Regions from separate parts of the Streptomyces sp. NBC_01717 genome, predicted to be linked through region 1. Evidence: riboswitches for the same ligand, from Rfam matches in the RefSeq annotation. Region 1 holds a riboswitch; each other region holds the start of a gene.
The links. Region 1 has a riboswitch for cyclic di-AMP ahead of OHB49_RS17800 (C40 family peptidase). Riboswitches for the same ligand answer to the same signal wherever they lie in the genome.
Positions count from the first base shown of each region.

Region 2: linked by a shared signal. The riboswitch ahead of OHB49_RS12585 (M23 family metallopeptidase) and the one ahead of OHB49_RS17800 (C40 family peptidase) in region 1 are both predicted to bind cyclic di-AMP.
Region 3: linked by a shared signal. The riboswitch ahead of OHB49_RS35275 (C40 family peptidase) and the one ahead of OHB49_RS17800 (C40 family peptidase) in region 1 are both predicted to bind cyclic di-AMP.
Region 4: linked by a shared signal. The riboswitch ahead of OHB49_RS25415 (LysM peptidoglycan-binding domain-containing protein) and the one ahead of OHB49_RS17800 (C40 family peptidase) in region 1 are both predicted to bind cyclic di-AMP.

Region 1 is NZ_CP109178.1:3,968,992-3,974,868, forward strand. Features, by position in the region: gene OHB49_RS17790 (M23 family metallopeptidase) at 1-562, shown strand, start outside; gene pcrA (DNA helicase PcrA) at 675-3,128, opposite strand; cyclic di-AMP (ydaO/yuaA leader) riboswitch at 3,387-3,553, shown strand; gene OHB49_RS17800 (C40 family peptidase) at 3,561-4,706, shown strand; gene OHB49_RS17805 (hypothetical protein) at 4,802-5,155, opposite strand; gene OHB49_RS17810 (C40 family peptidase) at 5,512-5,877, shown strand, end outside.
Region 2 is NZ_CP109178.1:2,766,529-2,772,405, forward strand. Features, by position in the region: gene OHB49_RS12570 (bifunctional acetate--CoA ligase family protein/GNAT family N-acetyltransferase) at 1-1,642, opposite strand, end outside; gene OHB49_RS12575 (HPr family phosphocarrier protein) at 1,824-2,105, shown strand; gene OHB49_RS12580 (GntR family transcriptional regulator) at 2,325-3,041, opposite strand; gene OHB49_RS12585 (M23 family metallopeptidase) at 3,253-4,071, opposite strand; cyclic di-AMP (ydaO/yuaA leader) riboswitch at 4,085-4,254, opposite strand; gene OHB49_RS12590 (M16 family metallopeptidase) at 4,459-5,841, opposite strand; gene OHB49_RS12595 (M16 family metallopeptidase) at 5,868-5,877, opposite strand, start outside.
Region 3 is NZ_CP109178.1:7,778,995-7,784,871, forward strand. Features, by position in the region: gene OHB49_RS35245 (8-amino-7-oxononanoate synthase) at 1-439, shown strand, start outside; gene OHB49_RS35250 (DUF397 domain-containing protein) at 473-679, opposite strand; gene OHB49_RS35255 (helix-turn-helix domain-containing protein) at 744-1,601, opposite strand; gene OHB49_RS35260 (ATP-binding protein) at 1,805-2,236, shown strand; gene OHB49_RS35265 (LysR family transcriptional regulator) at 2,341-3,255, opposite strand; gene OHB49_RS35270 (LysE family translocator) at 3,328-3,987, shown strand; gene OHB49_RS35275 (C40 family peptidase) at 4,032-4,505, opposite strand; cyclic di-AMP (ydaO/yuaA leader) riboswitch at 4,509-4,681, opposite strand; gene OHB49_RS35280 (hypothetical protein) at 5,009-5,317, opposite strand; gene OHB49_RS35285 (ATP-dependent Clp protease proteolytic subunit) at 5,325-5,877, opposite strand, start outside.
Region 4 is NZ_CP109178.1:5,597,479-5,603,355, forward strand. Features, by position in the region: gene OHB49_RS25405 (cytochrome P450 family protein) at 1-332, shown strand, start outside; gene OHB49_RS25410 (transglycosylase family protein) at 438-1,373, shown strand; cyclic di-AMP (ydaO/yuaA leader) riboswitch at 1,674-1,844, shown strand; gene OHB49_RS25415 (LysM peptidoglycan-binding domain-containing protein) at 1,848-2,546, shown strand; gene eno (phosphopyruvate hydratase) at 2,832-4,112, shown strand; gene OHB49_RS25425 (FtsB family cell division protein) at 4,215-4,685, shown strand; gene OHB49_RS25430 (DUF501 domain-containing protein) at 4,756-5,364, shown strand; gene OHB49_RS25435 (Ppx/GppA phosphatase family protein) at 5,361-5,877, shown strand, end outside.

The DNA.
Region 1 (5,877 bases):
CGCCGCGAACAACAAGCTGGACACCCAGCTCGCCAACCTCAGCGCCGACGCGGAGAACTTCGCCGACCGCGCCAGCCGTACCCAGGAGCGCATCGACCTGAAGGAGCGGCAGGCGGCCGAGAAGAAGAAGCGCGAGGAAGAGGCCGCGCGCAAGGAGGCTCTGCGGCCCAAGTTCCTCCTGCCGGTCGCGCAGCACGGCCTCAGCGCCTACTTCGGCCAGGCAGGCGTCAACTGGATGTCCGTGCACACGGGCATCGACTTCCCCGTCTCCTACGGCACTCCGGTGATGGCCGCGACGGACGGCACCGTACGCACCCAGTGGAACAGCGCCTACGGGAACATGGCCATCGTCACCACGGCCGACGGCACCGAGACCTGGTACTGCCACCTCAGCAGCACCAAGATCCGCTCGGGCCCGGTCAAGGCCGGTGACGTCATCGCGTACTCCGGGAACTCCGGGAACTCCACGGGCCCGCACCTGCACTTCGAGGTCCGGCCCGGTGGCGGCGCGGCCATAGACCCGCTGCCCTGGCTCCGCAGCCACGGCCTCGACCCGACCTGAGCAGCCGCAACGATCCACGGCCAGAGGTGGCAGGCGCCCGCCCGGTGACAGGCACCCTGGTGGCAGGCACCCCGCGCCCGCCACCACCGCCGTCAGTGCCCCCGGGGTGTTCCTAGAGCTTCTCCACCGGCGCGTACCGCAGCAGCAGCTTCTTCGGCCGTTCGTCCCCGAAGTCGACCGTCGCCTTCGCCTGGTCGCCGATCCCCTCGACCGCCGTCACCGTGCCGAGCCCGAACTGGTCGTGCGTGACCCGGTCCCCGACCACCAGCGTGATCGTCGGCTTGTCCGAGGTGCGCCGGGTCGCGAAACCCGAGGGGCCCGAGCGCGAGCGCGACGAGGACAGCGACGACGTGATCCCCGACGTCGGTCCGGCCGGGGCCGCCATCGGCCCGGTCCGCTTCCACTGCAGATGCTGGTCCGGAATCTCCTCGAGGAACCGCGACGGCGGGTTGTACGAGGGCTGCCCCCACGCACTGCGCATCGCCGCCCGGGTCAGATAGAGCCGCTCACGGGCCCGGGTGATCCCGACATAGGCGAGGCGCCGCTCCTCCTCCAGCTCCTTGACCTGTCCCAGCGCGCGCATGTGCGGGAAGACGCCGTCCTCCATGCCGGTCAGGAACACCACCGGGAATTCGAGGCCCTTCGCGGTGTGCAGTGTCATCAGCGTGATGACACCGGAGCCGTCCGTGTCCTCGTCGGGGATCTGGTCGGAGTCGGCGACGAGCGCGACCTTCTCCAGGAATTCGGCGAGCGTGCCCGCACTCGCGCCTTCCCCTGCGTCGGACTCCCCTCGCTCCTGCTCGAACTCGAGCGCGACGGCCGCGAGTTCCTGAAGGTTCTCGATGCGGGTCTCGTCCTGCGGGTCGGTGGACGCCTGGAGTTCCGCGAGATAGCCGGTCCGCTCCAGGACCGCCTCCAGCACCACTGCGGGGCCCGCGCCCGACTCGACGATCGTGCGCAGCTCCTCCATCAGCGTGTTGAACCGCTTGACGGCATTGGCGGAGCGGGCCGCCATCCCGTACGCCTCGTCGACGCGGCGCAGCGCCTGCGGGAACGTGATCTTCTCGCGCAGCGACAGGGCGTCGATCATCGCCTCGGCGCGGTCGCCGATGCCGCGCTTCGGCACGTTCAGAATGCGGCGCAGCGGGACGGTGTCCTCGGGGTTGGCGAGGACCCGGAGGTAGGCCAGGATGTCCCGGACCTCCTTGCGCTCGTAGAAGCGCACGCCGCCGACGACCTTGTAGGGCAGGCCGACGCGGATGAAGATCTCTTCGAAGACGCGGGACTGCGCGTTCGTCCGGTAGAAGATGGCGACATCGCCCGCCTTGGCGTCGCCCGCGTCGGTCAGCCGATCGATCTCGTCGGCGACGAACTGCGCCTCGTCGTGCTCGGTGTCGGCGACATAGCCGGTGATCCGGGCGCCCTCGCCCGCGTTCGTCCAGAGGTTCTTGGGGCGGCGGCTCTCGTTGCGTTCGATGACCGCGTTGGCCGCGGAGAGGATCGTCTGCGTGGAGCGGTAGTTCTGCTCCAGCAGGATCGTCGTCGCGTTCGGGTAGTCCTCCTCGAACTGGAGGATGTTGCGGATGGTCGCGCCGCGGAAGGCGTAGATCGACTGGTCCGCGTCACCCACGACGCACAGCTCGGCGGGGGCGTCGGCCGGTCCGGCGGGGCCCACCAGTTCGCGTACGAGCGTGTACTGCGCGTGGTTGGTGTCCTGGTACTCGTCGACGAGGACGTGCCGGAAGCGGCGGCGGTAGTGCTCGGCGACATCGGGGAACGCCTGGAGCAGGTGGACCGTCGTCATGATGATGTCGTCGAAGTCCAGTGCGTTGGCCTCGCGCAGCCGGGACTGGTACATCGCGTAGGCCTGGGCGAGCGTCTTCTCGAATCCGTCCGCGGCCTGCCCGGCGAAGGTCTCCTCGTCGATCAGCTCGTTCTTCAGGTTCGAGACCTTCGCCGTGAACGACTTCGGCGGGAAGCGCTTCGGATCGAGGTCCAGATCGCGGCAGACCAGGGCCATCAGCCGCTTGGAGTCGGCGGCGTCGTAGATCGAGAACGACGAGGTGAAGCCGAGCTTCTTCGACTCACGGCGCAGGATCCGTACGCACGCACTGTGGAACGTCATGACCCACATGGCGTTGGCGCGCGGTCCGACGAGCTGCTCGACGCGCTCCTTCATCTCGCCCGCGGCCTTGTTGGTGAAGGTGATCGCCAGGATCTGGCCGGGGTGCACCCCGCGCTCGGCCAGCAGATGGGCGATGCGGTGGGTGAGCACCCGGGTCTTGCCGGAGCCGGCTCCGGCCACGATGAGCAGCGGCGACCCTGCGTGCACGACGGCGGCGCGCTGCTCGGTGTTCAACCCGTCGAGCAGGGCGGCGGCGTCGATGACGGGGCGGTGGGCGCCGTCCCGGTAGTACGCGTCCCTGGACGGCGGGGGCGCGTCGAACACGCCCGCGAAGAGGTCCTCCGGCACCGCTTCGGGTGCGGAGTCCTCGGGGGGCGGCGGGGGCTCTTCCTCCGAGTGCTGGAGGCCGGCCAGGAAGCTGTCGTCAAAGAGGCTGCTCATCGCTTGACGAGTCTAGGCCGCCGCACCGACACCGTGCGGCCGCATGGCGAACCGCACCCGGCGCACGGGCACATACGGAGACCGCGCGCCCACACCGCGTAAGGGAGGAGGGGGCCGCGCGGCCCGCACCCCGGCCCCCGTCGCCAAGGTCACGAAAATGTATCGGGCATATCGAACATCAACCTTCACAGCAGCACCACGGGTTGGCTAGCGTGCTCGGTCGGGCGGCCCGTACCCCCTGAGGCGAACCACGCCGCGCGGGCCCCCACGCCGAATCCGGGCTGCCCTCGCGGGAGTTCGGAGCCGGGGACCCACATGCATCACCGGGGTGAATCGGTCCATATCTCCACATCCGGACCGTAGGGCAGCCTTCCGTTCCGCCCGAACCCGACAGCTAACCCGGTAGGCGGTCCACGGAAGGAGATGCCGGCCTTGGCGTCGCATCGCAAACCGCGCACCCGGGTGCGCTCCACCACGCCCGCCGTCGGGCTCACGACGGCCGCCCTGGCGGGTGTGACCCTGCTCTCCACACAGAGCGCCACGGCCGCCCCGGCCTCGCCGAAGCCCAGCATCGAGGACGTGCAGAAGAAGGTCGACGACCTCTACCGGCAGGCGGGCACCGCGACCCAGCAGTACAACCAGGCGAAGGAGGCCTCCGCCGCGCAGCGGGGCAAGGTCGACGCGCTGCTGGACGACGTCGCGAAGCGTGCCGGCAAGCTGAACGATGCGCGCAGGGCGCTCGGCAACTACGCGGCGGCTCAGTACCGCACCGGCTCCATCGCGCCGAGCGCCACCTTCTTCCTGGCCGACGACCCGCAGTCGTACTTCGACGAGAACCAGCTGATGGCCCGGATGGCGGGCCGACAGCAGAAGGCGGTCACGGACTTCCGTACGCAGCAGGCCGCGGCGTCGAAGAAGCGCGCCGAGGCGGCGAAGAGTCTGGAGACGCTCACCGAGTCGCAGGCCACGCTGCGGACCAGCAAGGAGAACGTCCAGAAGAAGCTGGGCGAGGCCCGCGCGATGCTGTCGAAGCTGACGGCCGAGGAGAAGGCGCGGCTCGCGGCGCTGGAGCGGAAGAAGGAGGCGGAGGCCAAGCGCAAGGCCGAGGAGCTGGCCCGTCAGCAGGCGGCCGCCAAGGCCGAGGCGGACCGTAAGGCCGAGGAGGCCGCGAACCAGGCCGGATCCGGCGGCGACACGGGGACCGGGACCGGATCGGACAGCAGCGCCACCACGAAGGCCGACAAGGTCCTCGCCTTCGCCCGCGCCCAGTTGGGCAAGCCGTACGTCTGGGGTGCGACGGGCCCGTCGTCGTACGACTGCTCGGGGCTGACCCAGGCCGCCTGGAAGGCGGCGGGCGTCGACATACCCCGCACCACCTGGGACCAGGTGAAGATCGGCACGCGGATCGCGACGGCGGATCTGCAGCCGGGCGACCTCGTCTTCTTCTACGACGACATCAGCCACGTCGGCATCTACAAGGGCGACGGCATGATGATCCACGCTCCGAAGCCGGGCGCGAACGTCCGCGAGGAGTCGATCTACTACATGCCGATATACGGCAGCGTGCGGCCCGCGTAGTCGCGGCCCCGGACAGCGACGAGCCCCCGCCGGAAGGATCCGGCGGGGGCTCGCGCCATGAAGGACAGGGACCGACCCGGGCGGCAGCGGCCGGCTCAGGTCCAGAGCGTCGCGATGAAGATGTTGGCGACCGTCAGCCCGCCGACCGCCGCGAAGACGCCCTTCTCGACCTTCTCCTCGTCCCGCTTGACGTACACCAGCGCGAGGATCACGACCAGGACCGCCAGCTTCACACCGATCTTGATGTTGTTGACCGGCTGGTCGTCCGCCTGGTTGAGCCCGACCAGTGCGATGCCGGTGACCAGCATGGTCAGCGCACCGTGGAGCATCGCCGGGACGAAGCGGGCGGTGCCCGCACCCATCGCCTTCATCTGGGTCAGGAAGCCGCCCAGGAGTGCGGCGATACCGATGATGTGCAGCGCGACGAAGACATTGATGAGTACGTCCATGGGGCCGCAGCCTAGCCGGGGCCATAGCACCGCTCTCCGGCGAGGTGGGGGCTCCTTGGTGTTTCACTTACATCTGCACCAATTGCCTGACTCTGGTGCGTTTTCTCCGATCACTTGATGACATCGCCTCGCCAAATTCGGGCAATAGCCGTCATTACGACTCTTCCTCGTGCCCCGGGTTTAGCGTCCCTATCCAGGTGACCGGCTTCTCCGACGCTCCGCACCCGGACGGCGGCCCGGTCACCCCGCCGAAGAGTCCGGCGGCGCGCGGCTCCCCCTGCCGGCGTCGCCGTCGGACCTCCGCGGGCCCGCCGGTAGGCCCCGACGGGCAGTCGACAGCAAGGAGCCCCGCCCCCGTGGCAGCGCATCGGAAACCCAAGCAGCGCCCGTGTACCGGCTCTGCTGCCCGCACCGCAGCCACCCTCGCGTTCGCCGGGGCCGCGACCGCTGCCGCCCTGCCGGGCGCCGCACACGCCGATCCGCAGCTCACCCCCGCCCAGGTCAAGGCCAAGGTGGACCGGCTGTACCACGAGGCGGAGGTCGCCACCGAGCAGTACAACGGCGCGAAGGAGAAGGCGGCCGCCACCGCCAAGTCCCTGGGCGCACTGCGCGACGAGGCCACCCGCAGGACCGAACGCCTCAACGCCTCCCGCAACGCACTCGGTTCGCTCGCCGCGGCGCAGTACCGCACCGGAGGCATCGACCCCGCCGTACAGCTGGCG
Region 2 (5,877 bases), 1.2 Mb from region 1:
GCGGGGTGGCTGCCGTGGTGAGGTCGCGGGGCGGGCGCGGGCGCAGCCCCTCGGCGAGGCAGGCGTCGTACGTGAGGAGGCCGAGGGACTCGGAGTTGCCGAGAATGGCGATCCTCGGGCCCGCCGGGAGGGGCTGGTCGGCGAGGAGCAGGCCCGCGTCGACCATCTCCGTCACCGTGTCGACGCGGATCACGCCCGCCTGCCGCATGAGCGCGGAGACCGTCGCGTCCGGGATCCGGCTGACCGGTACCGCATGGCCGGGTGGGGTGCTGCCGCTGTGCCGGGCGCCCTTCACCACGACCACGGGCTTCACCGCCGCGGTGCGTCGGGCGAGGCGGGTGAACTTGCGCGGGTTGCCGAGCGATTCGAGGTACAGCAGGGCGACGTCGGTGTCCGGGTCCTCGTACCAGTACTGCAGGAAGTCGTTGCCGGAGATGTCGGCGCGGTTGCCCGCGGAGATGAACGTGGACAGGCCCGCGCCGCGCCGGTAGAGCCCGGAGAGCAGCGCGATGCCGATGGCGCCGGACTGGGTGAACAGGCCGATGCGTCCGGGCGCGGGCGATTCGGGGGCGAGGGAGGCGTTCAGCCGTACGGCGTCGGAGTTGTTGATGACGCCGAAGGCGTTCGGGCCGATGATGCGCATGCCGTACGAGCGGGCCTGGCGCACCAGTTCGCGCTGCCGTTCCCTGCCCTCGGCCCCCCACTCGGCGTATCCGGCGGAGAGGACGACGAGTCCCTGGACGCCGTGCTCGCCGCAGTCGGTGACGGCCTCCGGGACCCGGTCGGCAGGCACGGCGACGACCGCGAGGTCGACCGGTTCGCCGATCTCGCCGATGGAGCGGTGGGCGGGGACGCCGTCGATCGTGGCCTGGTCCGCGGCGAACGCGCTGTTCACCGCGTACGTCCGGCCGGTGAATCCGGCAGCGAGGAGGTTGCGCAGGACCGTACGGCCCACCCCGCCGGGGTTGCGGCCGGTGCCGATGACGGCGACGGAACCCGGCGCGATCAGCCGCTGCACCGACCGCGCCTCCGCCCGCTGCTCACGGGCGCGCTGGACGGCGAGGGACTCGGCGGTCGGTTCGAGGTCGAGGGTGAGGTGGACGGCGCCGTCCTCGAAGCTGCGCTGCTGGGTGTAACCGGCGTCCCGGAACACCTTGATCATCTTGTTGTTGGCGGGCAGCACCTCGGCGGCGAACCGCCGGATGCCGCGCTCGCGGGCCACTGCGGCGATGTGTTCCAGCAGCGCCGACGCCACGCCGCGGCCCTGGTGGGCGTCCTGGACGAGGAAGGCGACCTCGGCCTCGTCGGCGGGGGCGGAGGCGGGCCGGCCGGTCGCGTCGATCCGGTCGTAGCGGACGGTGGCGATGAACTCGCCGCCGACCGTGACGGCGAGACCCACCCGGTCGACGTAGTCGTGATGGGTGAAGCGGTGCACGTCCTTGGCGGAGAGCCGCGGATAAGGGGCGAAGAACCGGTAGTACTTCGACTCGTCAGAAACCTGCTCGTAGAAGCTGACCAGCCGCTCGGCGTCGTCCGTGGTGATGGGCCTGATCCGGGCCGTGCCACCGTCGCGGAGCACGACGTCCGCTTCCCAGTGGTCGGGGTACGCGTGATGCGGACTCTGCTCCGGCGTGGGCTGCATGGGCAAAGCCTACGGCTCGGTCAGCGGTCGCGTACGGCTCGGGGCCGGGGCAGTCTGAGAGGGCCGAACGGCCTTGCGGCACGGGCTGCGGCACCGGGTCGCGGGTCGCGGGTCGGGCGGAACATCGCGCACCACATGAGAGACTGGTCTAGACAACCATTGATTCGTGAAGGGCAGAACCATGGCTGAGCGCCGCGTCAATGTCGGTTGGACCGAGGGCCTGCACGCCCGCCCCGCTTCCATCTTCGTCCGTGCCGCCACGGCGTCGGGCGTCCCCGTGACGGTCTCCAAGGCCGACGGCAGCCCGGTGAATGCCGCTTCCATGCTCGCGGTGCTCGGCCTCGGCGCGCAGGGCGGCGAGGAGATCGTGCTCTCGTCCGAGGCGGACGACTCCGAGGCCGCGCTCGACCGACTGGCGAGGCTGGTCGCGGAGGGGCTCGACGAGCTCCCGGAGACCGTCTGATTCCGGACTTCCCCGGCCCGTTCCGGCCGGACGCATTTCTGCGGCAGAGCCGCGGCACCTTTGACCGGGGCCGCGGCTCTTTCGTTTTCGCAAGCCGTATAGACCTCAGGACCGATCTCCGGGCCCAGTCCCGAGTCGGTTTCCGAGGCTTCCGGAGTAAATTCGGGCAGCCGAAACAAAGCCCCGCAGAATTACATCTCTTTGTATACGGCGCATGTGTTAATGACGGCCGCTCGCGGTGTTTACGGCATGTTGCGAAGTTCTCACCCGGCCGGGCCGCGGCGGGGTGGGTTCACGGCCCGGGATGCGGTCCGCGCGCCGCAGCCGGTGCGCGGCGGTGGCGCGCTCGGCGTGCTGCGCGGCCAGCACCCTGGCCCGTTCCGCGTCACCGCGCGCGACGGCGTCCACGATGGCCCCGTGCTCGGCCCAGGAATCGGTGGGGCGGGCCGGCTGCTCGACCGCGTACATCCAGGCGATCTTGTGCCGGAGCTGAGTGAGCAGCGCGATGAGTCCGGGACTGCCGGAGGCCTGGGCGAGCGTCTCGTGGAACCAGCCGCCCAGCGAGCGCAGATCCTCGCCCTCGCCCCGCCTGGCCCGCTCCTGACCGAGCCTGACCAGGCCGCGGAGGACTTTGAGGTGTGCCTCGGTGCGGCGCTGCGCGGCGCGGGCCGCACCCAGTGGCTCCAGCAGCATCCGGACCTCCAGCAGGTCGGCGGCCTCCTGCTCGGTGGGCTCGGCGACACAGGCGCCGGCGTGCCGGCGGGTGACCACGAAACCCTCGGACTCCAGGGTGCGCAGCGCTTCGCGTACCGGGACACGGGACACCCCGTAACGGCGTGCGAGCAGTTCCTCGGTGAGTCTGCTGCCGCGTTCGAAGACACCGGAGACGATGTCGTCACGGATTGCCGTGCATACCGAATGCGCCGGAATGCGCATGTCCGAACCTCCGCCTTAATCCCCGCGAAACGCGGCCGATCGACGCCTGTTCTGTGACTCTATTGCAATGCGGCTGCATTTCCGACGCCGGGTCGAAATCCATGAATATCTTTTGGTCCGAAGACGGTTCGGCAAGCGCCTCCGGCGGGGGCCGCTCCGGGTACGCCGAAGGCCCCGGCGGGAGCCGGGGCCTTCGGGGATGCCGCGTCGGTCAGACGTTGACGCCGTGGGCGCGCAGGTACGCGACGGGGTCCATGTCGGAGCCGTACGACGGCGTGGTCCGGGCCTCGAAGTGGAGGTGCGGTCCGGTGGAGTTGCCGGTCGAGCCTGAGAAACCGATCCGCTGACCCGCGCCGACGCTCTGGCCGACAGACACGCCGATCGACGAGAGGTGGCCGTACTGGGTGTACGTGCCGTCCGTCATCCGGAGCACGATGTTGTTGCCGTACGCGCCGCCCCAGCCGGCCTCGACGACCGTGCCGGCGCCGACGGCGACGACGGAGCTGCCGGAGGCGGCGTGGAAGTCGATGCCCGAGTGGCGGCCGGAGGACCAGAGGGAGCCGCTGGACTTGTAGCCGGTGGTGACGTACGAACCGGCGACCGGGAGCTGGAAGGCACCGAGGCGGGTGCGCTCGGCGGAACGGGCGGCGCGCGCCTTCACGTCGCGGGCCGCCTTGGCGCGGGCTTCGGCCTTGGCCTTGGCTGCCGCCTTGGCGTTCGCTTCGGCCTTCGCCTTGGCAGCGGCCTTGGCCTTGGCGGCCGCCTTCGCCTTGGCGGCGACCTCGGCCTGGCGCTTCTGCACGTCGGCCTGGGTGGCCACCTGGTCGGCGAGGGTGCCCTCGATGGCGATGACCTGGTTCAGGCCGGTCTCGCTGACGGAGGGGGCTTCGGTGTCGGCGGCGACCGCCGGAGAGGCCAGCCCACCGATGACGCCGGTGGTGGCCAGAGCTGCGATGCCGGCTATCTGCGCGCTCTTGCGCGTCAGACGGTTCGGGGCACGGTGCTTCCCGGTGGGGCGGGTGAACGCCATGAGGTGGCTGGTCCTTTCCTTCCTTCTCGCCTACCGGGTTAGCTGACGGGTTCGGAGCAGGAAGGTCTCCTACGGATCCGCGGGCCCCACAAGAGGCGCGCAGGCATCCGATTCACCCCAGGGACTGCGTGGGTCCCCGGCTCCCCAGGCTCGCGCCTGACGGGGACTCGGCGATAGCTGCCCGGCGCCGCGGATGCGGCATACGGGTCGGACAGCGCTGCCGACGCTAAGCGGGGGGACTTTCATTCACCAAACGGACAGGGCGCTTTGTAGCGCATCCCACAGGGCACATGGTCGGTTATCCGGCAAATAGGACAAAAGGGGAGACCCCGGCGAGAAGTGACTCGCGGGGTCTCCCTCTGTACCGATATGCGGTGATCTGATACGTCAGCCGGTGACGACCGACACCTCTCCGATGCCCAGCGCCCGGACCGGCTCCTCGATCTGGGCGGCGTCGCCGACGAGGATCGTGACCAGACGGTCCACCGGGAAGGCGCTGACCACCGCCGCGGTCGCCTCGACGGTGCCGGTCTCGGCGAGGCGGGCGTAAAGCTGCGCCTGGTAGTCGTCCGGGAGGTGCTGCTCGACTTGGTCGGCGAGCGTGCCCGCGACCGAGGCCGCCGTCTCGAACTTCAGCGGGGCGACGCCCACGAGGTTCTGCACGGCCGTCTCGCGCTCGGCGTCGGTCAGGCCCTCGGCCGCCAGCGTCCGCAGGACCGTCCACAGGTCGCCGAGCGCCGGTCCGGTGGACTCCGTGTCCACCGAACCGCTGATGGCCAGCATCGCGGCGCCCGTCGCCCCGGAGGCGGAGTCCGGTGCCGACGACCGCAGGACCTGCGCGAAGGCCCGCACGCCGTAGGTGTAGCCCTTCTCCTCACGCAGCACCCGGTCCAGCCGGGAGGTGAGCGTGCCGCCCAGGCAGTACGTGCCGAGGACCTGGGCCGGCCAGACGCTGTCGTGCCGGTCGGCGCCGATACGGCCGATCAGCAGCTGGGTCTGCACGGCTCCGGGACGGTCGACGATGACCACCCGGCCGGTGTCGTCGGCGGTGATCGGCGGGACCGGCCGGGACTCGGCACTGTTCCCGGCCCAGTCGCCGACGGTGTCGGCGAGCAACGCCTCCAGGTCGATGCCCGTGAGGTCACCGACGACCACGGCGGTCGCGGTGGAGGGCCGGACATGGGCCTCGTAGAAGCTGCGGACGGCCGCGGAGTCGATCCGCTCCACCGTCTCCTCGGTGCCCTGGCGCGGGCGCGACATCCGCGCGGTGGCCGGGAAGAGCTCCTTGGAGAGCTGCTTGGCGGCGCGGCGGGCCGGGTTGGCCTGCTCGTGCGGGATCTCGTCGAGCCGGTTGCGTACCAGCCGCTCGATCTCGCTGTCGGAGAACGCGGGTGCCCGCAGCGCCTCGGCGACCAGACCGAGCGCCTTGGCCAGCCGGGAGGCCGGGACCTCGAGGGAGACCCGGACGCCGGGGTGGTCGGCGTGCGCGTCGAGGGTGGCCCCGCAGCGCTCCAGCTCGGCTGCGAACTCCTCCGCGGAGTGCTTGTCCGTGCCTTCGGACAGCGCCCGCGCCATGATCGTGGCCACGCCGTCGAGGCCCTCGGGCTCGGCGTCCAGAGGGGCGTCGAGGTAGATCTCGACCGCGACGACCTGCTGGCCGGGGCGGTGGCAGCGCAGCACCGTGAGCCCGTTGGGCAGGGCGCCGCGCTCGGGGGCGGGGAAGGCCCAGGGCCTGGCCGTGCCCGGGGTCGGCTGCGGGTGGTACTCCATCGATACTCCAGTCGCGGCAGCGTCGGTCACTTGTCC
Region 3 (5,877 bases), 3.8 Mb from region 1:
CCAGGGCGGCGCGGTCCTCGGACCGGCCCGGGTGATCGACCATCTGGTCAACACGGCCCGTACGTTCATCTTCGACACCGGGCTCGCACCGGCCGCTGCGGGCGCCGCCCTCGCGAGCCTGCGTCTGCTGCGCCGCGAGCCGGAGCGGGCAGGCAGGGCCCGTACGGTAGCCACCGCCCTGTACGAACGACTGACCGCCGCGGGGCTGACCACGGTGCGCCCCGACGCCGCCGTCGTCTCGGTCCGGGCGCCTTCGGCGGACGCGGCGGTGCGCTGGGCGGCCGACTGTCGTACGGCCGGGATCGCGGTGGGCTGTTTCCGCCCGCCGTCGGTCCCGGACGGCATCTCGCGGCTGCGGCTCACCGCCCGCGCCGATCTGACGGAAGCGCAGATCGCGAACGCGGTGGAGACCGTCCTGCGGACGGCTCCGGCGGCCTGACCGGAGCCGCGAAACGGCCGGCCGGCCGGTCCGTCAGCCGGCCGGACCGTCGGTCAGGCCGGAGACGAACGACTTCCAGGCCGCCACCGAGAACCGCAGCGGCGGCCTGGACACGTCCTTGGAGTCCCGCACGGCAAGCCGCTCCTGGCCGAACGGCGCTGCTTCCACACAGTTGTTCATCCCCGTGCTGCGGCTGCTGCGCCGCCACCGTAACTCGTGCTCTGCGAGGCGATCGGACATCGGGCCCCCTCGGGCAGTCTGAGGTTCCTGGTGCCCCTCCCGGCAATCCCTGCCGGTCGCGGCACTAACCGTCGCGGTCGATCGCGGCGATCAGGTCCAACGAGTGCTCCGGCGACAGCGCGTGTGCCTGCATCGTGCAGAAGGCCGAGCTGTACGCCTCAAGGTCTTCTTTCCGTTCCAGGTAGAGGCTACTCGTCAAGTGGTCGAGAACGACCACATCCAGATCAGAGGTGTTCGGAAATGAGAAGATAACGAAAGGTCCGGTGAGGCCCATGTACCCACCTACCGAGAACGGCATCAACTGCAGTTCGACGTGTGGAAGTTGGGCGACCCGAATCAGATGGCGCAACTGATTGCGCATCACCAGGCGCCCGCCGACCTCCCGCCGCAGCACCGCCTCGTCGAGCACCGCGGTCAGCCGTAGCGGCGGATCGGTCCGGAGCACCCCCTGCCGGGCGAGCCGCACCTCCACCAGCGAGTCCAACTGGCCGGCGGGCAGTCCGTCCAGCGAAGCACGGGTCACCGCACGCGCGTAGTCGGCGGTCTGCAGGAGCCCCGGCACCACCGAGGTCTCCAGCGTGCGGGCGGTTCGGGCCTGGGACTCCAGACTGATGAAGTCCCGGTACTGGGGTGGGATGAGACCGCGGTAGGCGTGCCACCAGCCGGTTCCACCACCGCCCGCCGAGCCCGCGAGCGTCTCAAGGAGCGTCCGTAACTGTGGGTCGTCCAGACCGTAGGCATCCAGCAGCCGACTCACATCGGCCGGTCTCACACCGCTGGTACCGGTCTCGATCCGACTCACCTTCGACTGATGCCAACCGAGCAGCTGTGCCGCGTCGCGACTCGTCAGTCCGGACGTGTGGCGCAGACTCCGCAGCTCCTCCCCGAGCTTGCGGCGGCGCACCGCGGGACCGTGCTGCATACCGGCCTCCCTCCCTCTCGTGCCGAGGGGCCATCTTGCCGCCCATGTGCGGTGTTCGGGGCCCGAGTTCACCGCTTCGAGCGACAGATATATGCATATCTTGGTGGATCGCCGTCATGGAGGGCCGCATCAGTGGCAGTCTGGCGCGAAGCGCATCCCGGGTCGATCGCGAGTCGGTCCGGGCGGGAAAAGGACGGCTCGCCATGGCAGACCATCAAGAAGCAAGCGTCACTCTGCCGAGCGAGCCGCTCTCGGTCTCCTCGGCCCGCAGGTACGTGGCGGAAGTGCTCGCCGACTGGGGTCTCCCCGATGACACGGAGACTGCCGACGCCATCCGGCTCATCGTCTCCGAGCTCACCACCAACGCCGTCCAGCACACCTTCGGTCAGTCGCCCACCTTCACCGTGGACCTGCGGCTGGAGCGGGAGGAGCAACTGCATCTCGGGGTGACGGACAGTCATCCCCGCTGGCCCCAGCGACTGCCCGCCGCCGTGCGGCAGGACAACGGGCGCGGCATGGTGATCATTCGCTGTCTGGCCAAGGAATGCGGCGGACGCCTCACGGTCACGCCGACCGCCGAGGGAGGCAAGACCGTCTGGATCGAGCTCCCCTGGACGCTCCCCGTCCAGACCTGACCGCCGTCCTCGCGGACCCGGACTCAGGTCCGGCCGTCACGTTTCCATCAGCCGGCAGCCGGCAGCCGGCAGTCGGTGGCGTCGCCGGTCGTCGCGACGCACGGTCACTGCCCAGCAGCCCTGCCGAAGCCGCCGCGCAGCAGTGCGCAGAGCGTCGCGGCCGCCCCACTCGCCCGGTCGCCGTGGTGCACCACCGAGATGGTCCGCCGGAAAGCCGCGGGTTCCAGCCGTCGCACGGACAGGGGCGTCGGCGCCATGGCGGCGACCATCTCAGGCACCACCGCCATCCCGATCCCCGCACTGACCAGGGCGCACACCAGCGCATAGCCCGGTGACTCGCACACCACGGCAGGTGTCGCCCCCGCCTCGGCCAGGGCGTTCTCCACCCCCCGGCGGGGCGGATGGGCCGGAGCGCTGCTGATCAGCGGCCGGCCGGCCAGTTCCGTCACCGGCAGTCGCCCCGTTCCCCCGGACAGCATCTGTCCGACCGCCGTGATCAGCAGCAGCTCCTCGACCAGCAGCGGTTCGACGCAGAGGCCGGACGGCAGCGGCACCGCGGACGCCGGCTCGTACGCGTGGGTCAGCGCGAGATCGACCTCGCCCGCGGCCACCGCCGCGATTCCGTCAGGTGGCTCGTAGTCCGCGACGGTCAGTTCCACGTCGGGGTGGGCGCGGCGGAAGGCGCTCAGTACGGGCGGCAGCAGATGGACGCCCGCGGTGGTGAACGTGCCGACCCGGAGGCGTCCGCCGGAGAGCCCGGCGAGCCGGGTCAGTTCGTGCCGGGCCTGGTCCATCTCGTCGAGGACTCGTCGGGCGCGTACGACCAGCAGCTCGCCCGCGGCCGTAAGACGCGCGCCGCGGTGGTGGCGGACCAGCAGCGTGGCGCCCGCCTCCCGCTCCAGCTTGGCGAGCTGCTGGGAGAGCGCGGGAGCGGTGTAGCCGAGCCGGGCGGCGGCGCGCGTGATCGAACCGGCCTCGGCGACCGCCACCAGTGCCGAAAGGCGTGTCGGGTCGAACATTAAGCGTTCCTTTTGGCCCACCCAGAAGATTGCAAGTACATGGTGAAGGCTACCGCGGTCCATGGTGGACCCATGGATGCACAACTGATCGCCTTCATAGGGGTCGCCGCCGGGATGGTGGCACTGCCGGGCGCCGACTTCACCGTGGTCGTACGGAACGCTCTCGCCTCACGCGTGGCCGGGGTGGCGACGGCGCTCGGCGTTGCCGGCGGACTGCTCGTCCACACCGCGCTGGCCGTCGCCGGGCTCGCGGCGGTTCTGGTCACCGTGCCCGCGCTGTTCCGTACCGTGCAGATTCTCGGCGGGGCGTACGTCCTCTATCTCGGGATCAGCGCCCTGCACGCGGCACGGCGCCGGACCACGGACGGGGGCTCGGACGCGGACTCGGGCTCGGACGCGGGGCGGGCCGGTCGGCCTTCCGTGACCGGAGCCCGACGCGCGCTGCGCCAGGGCTTTCTGACCAACGCCCTCAATCCGAAGGCGCCCGTGCTCTTTCTCAGCCTGCTGCCGCAGTTCGTTCCGGACGGGCAGCCGCCCGTGCCCCGGACCCTGCTGCTGGCCACCGTCGTCGTGCTGCTCGCGCTGATCTGGTTCCCGGCCGTGGCACTCCTGGTGGACCGCCTGGGCCGGTGGCTGCGCCGGCCGCGTGCCGCCCGCGCCATCGAGGGCGGCAGCGGCGCGGCGCTCACCGCGCTGGGGCTGGCGTTGGTCACCGGGCCCCTGCTGCACTGACCGGCGGAGGTGACCGGCAGCCCAAAAGGCGGAAGAGGCGGAGGTCAGCGGACCCGTCCGTACCAGACACTCCTCGTCCAGATCTTCTCCAGCCGCACCACGGCGCCGGTCTTCGGCGAGTGCCAGATCCTGCCCCTACCGGCGTAGATCCCCACGTGGAAGACGCTGGGCCCCCAGTGGAAGAAGACCAGATCGCCGCGGCGCCGCTGTGAGGCCGAGATGTGCCGGGTCTTGTTGTACTGCTGCTGGGCGGTGCGGGGGAGCTTCTTGCCCACCCTTTTGAACGCGTACATCGTCAGACCCGAACAGTCGAAGCGGTGGGGACCCGTGGCCCCGTACCGGTACGGCGATCCCTTCTTCGACGCGGCGATGTTGAGCGCCTTCGCCGAACGAGCCACGGCCTGGGCTTCGGCCACACTGCCGGGGGCGATCACGGAGCCGCCGACGGCGGCGAGCGTCAGAACCGTGGCGGTGCCGGCCCGGGTGAGCAGAGACGGGACATGAACCTGCGCACTCATGCGCAACCCTTCGTCAGCCGCCTGTGAAGGATGACCTGTCGGGTTCGGGCTGGCGAAGTTGCCCGGCCGCATTCGGCGGCTTCACCCCGAGGGTCGACCGGATGTCCGGTCGACCCGTTGTGCTCGGGTCCTCCACTCCTGCCGATCCACTTCTGTCGACCAGGCATCCGGGCGGCGGCAGGACTCGGCGTCCACCCGGACCGCCCCGCCGCGGTGGCGGGGGCTTGTCGTCCCACGGATCTTGACTCACCGAGTGCCGGATTTCCTAGGATTGGTAGCGATATGGAAGATTAGTCGTGATTGATCCGTACGGGTGGGTACGGTAGTTCTGTGAACCCGGCGGATCGCCCCGACCGGTCCCGTACCAGCGGCGGAAGAGCAGAGTCCGTTCACCGGTCACGCCGGAGGCGCAAGTTGAATAATCCCTCGCGCGGGGGATCTCCTACGCCGAACGAGCGAGGAATTTTGATCAGGCCGCCGGGCGTGTCGCGGAAGGGAGTTGATCAACTCGTCTGGGCAGGGGGCACGGTGACCCGCCGGGCCCGCCGCTCCCCGTCCAACACGCGGAGCGCCCGCGCCAAGGTGGCGGCGTGGATCTGCCCTTCACCGCGCTCGTGCATCAACGCGAGTGCGTTCCGCAGGCCGACGGCCCGAGAGGCGAGTGCCTGCGCCGCGCGCAGCGCGCCGTAGGTGTCGCTGCCGTGGGCGGGGTTGATCCGCCCCAACTGGTCGAGCACTTCCAGGTAACAGTCGATGAACTCGCCCTCGGCGCGCGTCAGTGCGGGCAACGGCGGGAACTCCGGTGGCTGCATCGGGTGTTCACCTCGCACCGTTCGGCGGGAGCGAGGTCTTGCGGTTCTCCAGTACGTGGTCCACCAGGCCGTACGCCTTGGCGCCCGGGGCGTCGAGGATGAGATCGCGCTCGATGTCCGCGGCGATCCGCTCGGCAGCTCGGCCGGTGTGACGGGCCAGCAGGAGGGTGAGCTGCTCACGGACGCGGATCAGTTCCCGTGCCTCGATCTCGAGATCGGACGGCTGGCCCTGCAGCGGCTCGGGAAGCGCGGGCTGCTGCACGACGACCCTGGCCCCGGGGAGGGCGTGCCGCCGGCCGGGGGCACCCGCGGCGAGCAGCAGGGCCGCGCTGGAACCGGCCTGTCCGAGGCAGAAGGTCTCCATCTCGCAGGTGAGGTACTCCATCGTGTCGTAGATCGCTGCCATGGCGTCGAACGAGCCGCCGGGGGAGTTGATGTAGAGGGAGATGGGGCGGTCGGGTGCCGCGTGTTCCAGGTACATGAACTGCGCGATCAGGTCGGTGGCGGCGGTGTCGTCGACCGGGGTGCCGAGGAAGACGATCCGTTCGGCGAGCAGCTTC
Region 4 (5,877 bases), 1.6 Mb from region 1:
CGGGCGACCCCGTACTGGTGGTGCTCGCCGCCGCGGACCGGGATCCGGAACGGTTCGCCGACCCCGACACGCTCGACCTCTCCCGGCGTGACAATCAGCACCTCGGCTACGGTCACGGCATCCACTACTGTCTGGGGGCGCCGCTCGCCCGACTGGAGGGACAGGCCGCGCTGGCCACACTCCTGAGGCGCCTCCCGGACCTGCGTCTTGCGGTGGAACCTACCGATTTGCGGTGGCGTGGGGGGCTCATCATGCGCGGACTGCGCACTCTTCCCGTGGAGTTCCATCCCGGACATCGCTCCGGTGAAGGTGACACTCTGTCAACTCCGTGACTTTCACGTGATCTGCGCTGCATCGACTTGTGACAAGCGTTCGACTGCCGCTACGTTCACCGTTCGACTCACCAGTCACTTGTCAGTCACACGGAAGGCAACCCCATGGGCTCCGCGAACGGCAGACACCGTCGCCCTCGTCAGGCACCCGCCATCGTCGTCGCCGCAGGCGTCACCGGCTCGGCCATCGCCATCCCGCTGCTCGGCGCGGCCGGTGCGCACGCGGCCGACGCCACGACCTGGGACCGGGTCGCCGAGTGCGAGAGCGGCGGCATGTGGAGTGCCGATCTCGGCAACGGCTTCTACGGCGGTCTCCAGTTCTCGCAGGACACCTGGAAGTCGTACGGCGGCGAGGCGTACGCCTCGCGTGCCGACCTCGCCAGCCGCTCGCAGCAGATAGCGGTCGCCGAGAAGGTCCTCGACGACCAGGGGCCACGGGCGTGGCCCAGCTGCGCGGTGATCTCCGGGCTCACGGTGGACGGGACGCTGCCGGGTGTCGATCCGGGAAGCCTGCTGTCGCCCGACCCGACGGAGAGCGCGGACCCGTCCGACGAGGCCTCGGACGAGGCGAGCGCAGAGGGCGGATCGAAGTCGTCGTCCGCCAAGTCGTCGGAGAAGTCGTCCGGCAAGACGTCGGGCAAGGCGTCCGGTCAGGCATCGAGCGAGCCGTCAGCCGATGTGTCGGATACATCCGGTTCGGCCGACTCGTCCCGCTCCTCCGGTTCTTCCGGCAGCGAGGCGGGCGGTAAGCACCGCGGCGCGCCGGCCCCCGAGGCGGGCCAGGGCATGGGAACGGGCGGTGACCGCGACTCGGGCCGCCATGCTTCCCGCGGTAACGGTGACGGACGCGACACGCGCGACTCGGCCGCGGACGGCACATACACCGTTCGGCCGGGCGACAACCTCTGGGCGATTGCTGATGCACAGAAGGTTCATGGCGGATGGCCGGCGCTCTATGAGGCCAACAAGACTGCTGTCGGCGACGACCCGGATCTCATTCTTCCTGGCCAGAGCCTCGATCTCGGTGTGAAGGCGGAGTGAGACCGGTCTGATCAACAGCTTAAATCACCCCAAAAATAGGGGTAGTTCAGAGGCCTATGTCCACTTATGTGTAAGTGAGACATGGGTCTCTTTGCGTTAATCGGCGTGTCTCGTCTGTCAGGCCTGTCCGCATCGCCCCCCACCTGCGAAAACGATGACCGGCCGGACGTGAGTAGGGGATGATTGTCAGTTATGTCCGTCTTTGAATGTGGGGGTTGCGTGCGTTTACGGTCGGAACCGCTCGCACCGCGGGCCCCATCGACCGTCACGCCGAATCCTGCCGTCGGTCGAAGGGAACAGACGCGTAAAGCGCCGTAGGCAGGAGCGGGGGACCCAGGTAAGCGCCGGGCCCGATGGTCGAAAGACCGTCAGGACCGGCTTGGGGTGAAGTCGCGTGCTAGGACATGCGACCGGGCAACTCACTTGGCCCGAACCCGACAGCTCACCTCGTAGGCGTCGGTGAGGAGAATTTGCATGCTGCTGAACAGCAAGGGCAAGCACCGTCGCCCGTCCAAGGCCGTCCGTGTGGCCACGCTCGCCGGTGTCGCCGGTGCCGCCATCGCCGTTCCCCTGATGGGTGCCACGGGTGCCTCCGCGGCCTCCGTCGCCACGTGGGACGCCGTCGCCCAGTGCGAGTCCGGTGGCAACTGGTCCATCAACACCGGCAACGGCTACTACGGCGGCCTGCAGTTCTCGCAGTCCAGCTGGGCCGCCGCCGGTGGCACGCAGTACGCCCCGCGGGCCGACCTGGCCACCAAGGCCCAGCAGATCGCCACCGCCGAGAAGCTCCTCGACATGCAGGGTCCGGGTGCCTGGGGCTGCGCCGGCGCCGGCAACCTGACCAACGACGGTGTCGACCCGGGTGTCGACACCGGCTCCGCCGCCGCGAAGCCGGCCGCGCCGAAGCCGGCCGAGCACACCGAGGCCCCCACCGCCTCCCGCTCGGACCGCGGCACCGCCCCCGAGGCCGCGAAGACCGTCACCACGCCGACCGGCCAGAAGGTCGCGAAGGGCGACGGCGAGTACAAGGTGAAGGCCGGTGACTCGCTCAGCAAGATCGCCGAGGCGCACAAGGTGAAGGGCGGCTGGCACCAGCTGTTCAAGCTGAACAAGAACATCGTCAAGGACGCCGACCTGATCTTCCCGGGTCAGCAGCTCCACCTGACGAAGTAGTACGAGCCTCAGCAGAAAAGCGCTCTCTCTCCTCCCTGAGCACCCCGACCCGGCGCGGATTCCCCCGTACGCGCCGGGTCGGGGTTTCTGCGCTCACCGTTCAACCGTTGTGGTTACTGCTCAGTAGATTTCTGAACGTTTGCCCGTCTACGGGTGCCCTTGGGTCCTTTTTCGTCCCAGGAGGCGGGCGGTCGCCGAACGCAGTGCGCCAGGGCGGTTAGGCTCTTGGCGCAAGGCCAAAGCGACCCTGCACAACCAGCGTCATATCCCAGAAGGAGATGCCTCGTGCCGTCCATCGACGTCGTCGTAGCCCGGGAAATCCTCGACTCCCGCGGAAACCCCACGGTCGAGGTCGAGGTTGGCCTCGACGACGGCAGCACCGGCCGTGCTGCTGTTCCGTCCGGCGCCTCCACCGGTGCGTTCGAGGCCATTGAGCTTCGCGACGGTGACCCCAACCGCTACCAGGGCAAGGGCGTCGAGAAGGCTGTCCTCGCCGTGATCGAGCAGATCGGCCCGGAGCTCGTCGGCTACGACGCGACCGAGCAGCGGCTGATCGACCAGGCGATGTTCGACCTGGACGCCACCGAGAACAAGGGCTCGCTCGGCGCCAACGCCATCCTCGGCGTCTCGCTGGCCGTCGCCCACGCCGCCTCCGAGGCCTCGGACCTGCCGCTGTTCCGCTACCTCGGTGGCCCGAACGCGCACCTGCTGCCCGTCCCGATGATGAACATCCTCAACGGTGGGTCGCACGCCGACTCCAACGTGGACATCCAGGAGTTCATGATCGCCCCGATCGGCGCGGAGTCCTTCTCCGAGGCCCTGCGCTGGGGCGCCGAGGTCTACCACACGCTGAAGAAGGTCCTGAAGACGAAGGGCCTGTCGACCGGTCTCGGCGACGAGGGCGGCTTCGCGCCGAACCTGGAGTCGAACCGCGCCGCCCTGGACCTCATCCTCGAGGCCATCAAGGAGGCCGGCTACGCCCCGGGCAAGGACATCGCGCTGGCGCTCGACGTCGCCGCCTCGGAGTTCTACAAGGACGGCAAGTACGAGTTCGAGGGCAAGTCCCGCTCGGCCGCCGAGATGACCGAGTACTACGAGGAGCTCGTCGCCGCGTACCCGCTGGTCTCCATCGAGGACCCGCTGTACGAGGACGACTGGGCCGGCTGGAACGTCATCACCCAGAAGCTCGGCGCCAAGGTGCAGATCGTCGGCGACGACCTGTTCGTCACCAACCCGGAGCGTCTGGCCCGTGGCATCGAGGAGGGCTCCGCCAACGCCCTGCTCGTCAAGGTCAACCAGATCGGTTCGCTGACCGAGACCCTGGACGCCGTCGAGCTGGCCCAGCGCAACGGCTTCAAGTGCATGATGTCCCACCGCTCCGGTGAGACCGAGGACACCACCATCGCCGACCTCGCCGTCGCGGTGAACTGCGGTCAGATCAAGACCGGCGCCCCGGCCCGCTCGGACCGTGTCGCCAAGTACAACCAGCTGCTGCGCATCGAGGAGATCCTCGACGACGCGGCGGTGTACGCGGGCCGCTCCGCGTTCCCGCGCTTCAAGGGCTGATCGCAGGCCCGTCACGGGTCAAAGGCACCGGCCTCCGTCCGTCCCCGCACTCGGTCCCGTACCGTGTGCGGGGACGGACGTGCGTAGTGGGGAGGCGGAGACATGGCCGCGAAGGACCGGGACCGGTTCTCCACCGCGACCCGGCTGCGGCTGCTCGGAGAGCAGACCGCCGCTCGTGTCTACCGTTCCCAGAACCGCCGTCAGGCCCGCCGTTCCCGGCTCACGGGCCGGGCCGCTTTCCTCGCCCTGGTCGTCTGCTCCCTGGTGGTGGCGCTCGCGTACCCGATGCGACAGTACGTGTCGCAGCGCGACGAGATCGCCGACCAGGAACGGCTGGCGCAGGAGGCGGAGGCACGCACCGAGGAGCTCCGCGACGAGAAGGCGCGCCTCCAGGACGACGCGTACATCCGGCGGCTGGCCCGGGAGCATCTGCACTACGTCCTTCCCGGGGAGACCGGTTACACCGTGGTCGACCCGGACGCGGCCAAGGAGCGCAGCGGAGGGTCGGAGGAGACCGACCGGCCGTGGCACTCGAACCTGTGGGACGGCGTGGACTCCGCCGACCGCGACTGACCTCTTCTCCCTTTCTCCTGATCCGCTGCGGAACCGCAGTTCAAGCATCCCGAGTAGAACCAAGGCAGGCATGGAAACGCCCCCTCCCCAGACCGAATCCACCACGCCCACCGAGGCGGACATCGCCGCGTTCCAGCAGCAGCTCGGCCGCCCGCCGCGCGGGCTGCGCGCGATCGCGCACCGCTGCCCGTGCGGCAACCCGGACGTGGTCGAGACGCAGCCCCGGCTGGAGGACGGTACGCCGTTCCCGACGACGTACTACCTGACGTGCCCGCGCGCGGCGTCCGCGATCGGAACGCTGGAGGCGAACGGCGTCATGAAGGAGATGACGGAGCGTCTGGCCACGGATCCGGAGCTGGCGGCGGCGTACCGCAATGCCCACGAGGACTACATCGCCCGGCGGGACGCGATCGAGGTGCTGGAGGGCTTCCCCAGTGCGGGGGGCATGCCGGACCGGGTGAAGTGCCTGCATGTGCTGGTCGGGCACTCGCTGGCGGCGGGTCCGGGGGTGAATCCGCTGGGGGACGAGGCGATTGCGATGCTGCCGGAGTGGTGGCGCAAGGGGCCGTGCGTGACGTCGTGCGAACCCGCGGCCGAGGCCGGCACCGCAACACCGTCCGGCGACCCCGGAGCGGGGTCCGGGACGGATTCCCAGGCATCACGACAGGAGCGTCCATGACCCGCGTTGCCGCCATCGACTGCGGAACCAACTCCATCCGGCTGCTCGTCGCCGACGCCGACCCCGCCACCGGTGAGCTCACCGAGCTCGACCGGCGGATGGAGATCGTCCGGCTCGGGCAGGGAGTGGACCGCACCGGCAGGCTCGCCCCCGACGCGCTGGAGCGGACCTTCGCCGCCTGCCGCCGGTACGCGGCCGTCATCAAGGACCACGGCGCGGAGAAGCTCCGCTTCGTCGCCACCTCCGCCTCCCGCGACGCGGAGAACAGGGACGAGTTCGTCCGTGGCGTGCTGGAGATCCTCGGCGTCGAGCCCGAGGTGATCAGCGGCGACCAGGAGGCGGAGTTCTCCTTCGAGGGCGCCACCAAGGAGCTCGCGGGCCGGGACCATCTCGCCAAGCCGTATCTGGTGGTCGATATCGGCGGCGGTTCCACCGAGTTCGTCGTCGGCGACGACCGGGTACTGGCCGCGCGGTCCGTGGACATCGGCTGCGTACGGATGACGGAGCGCCACC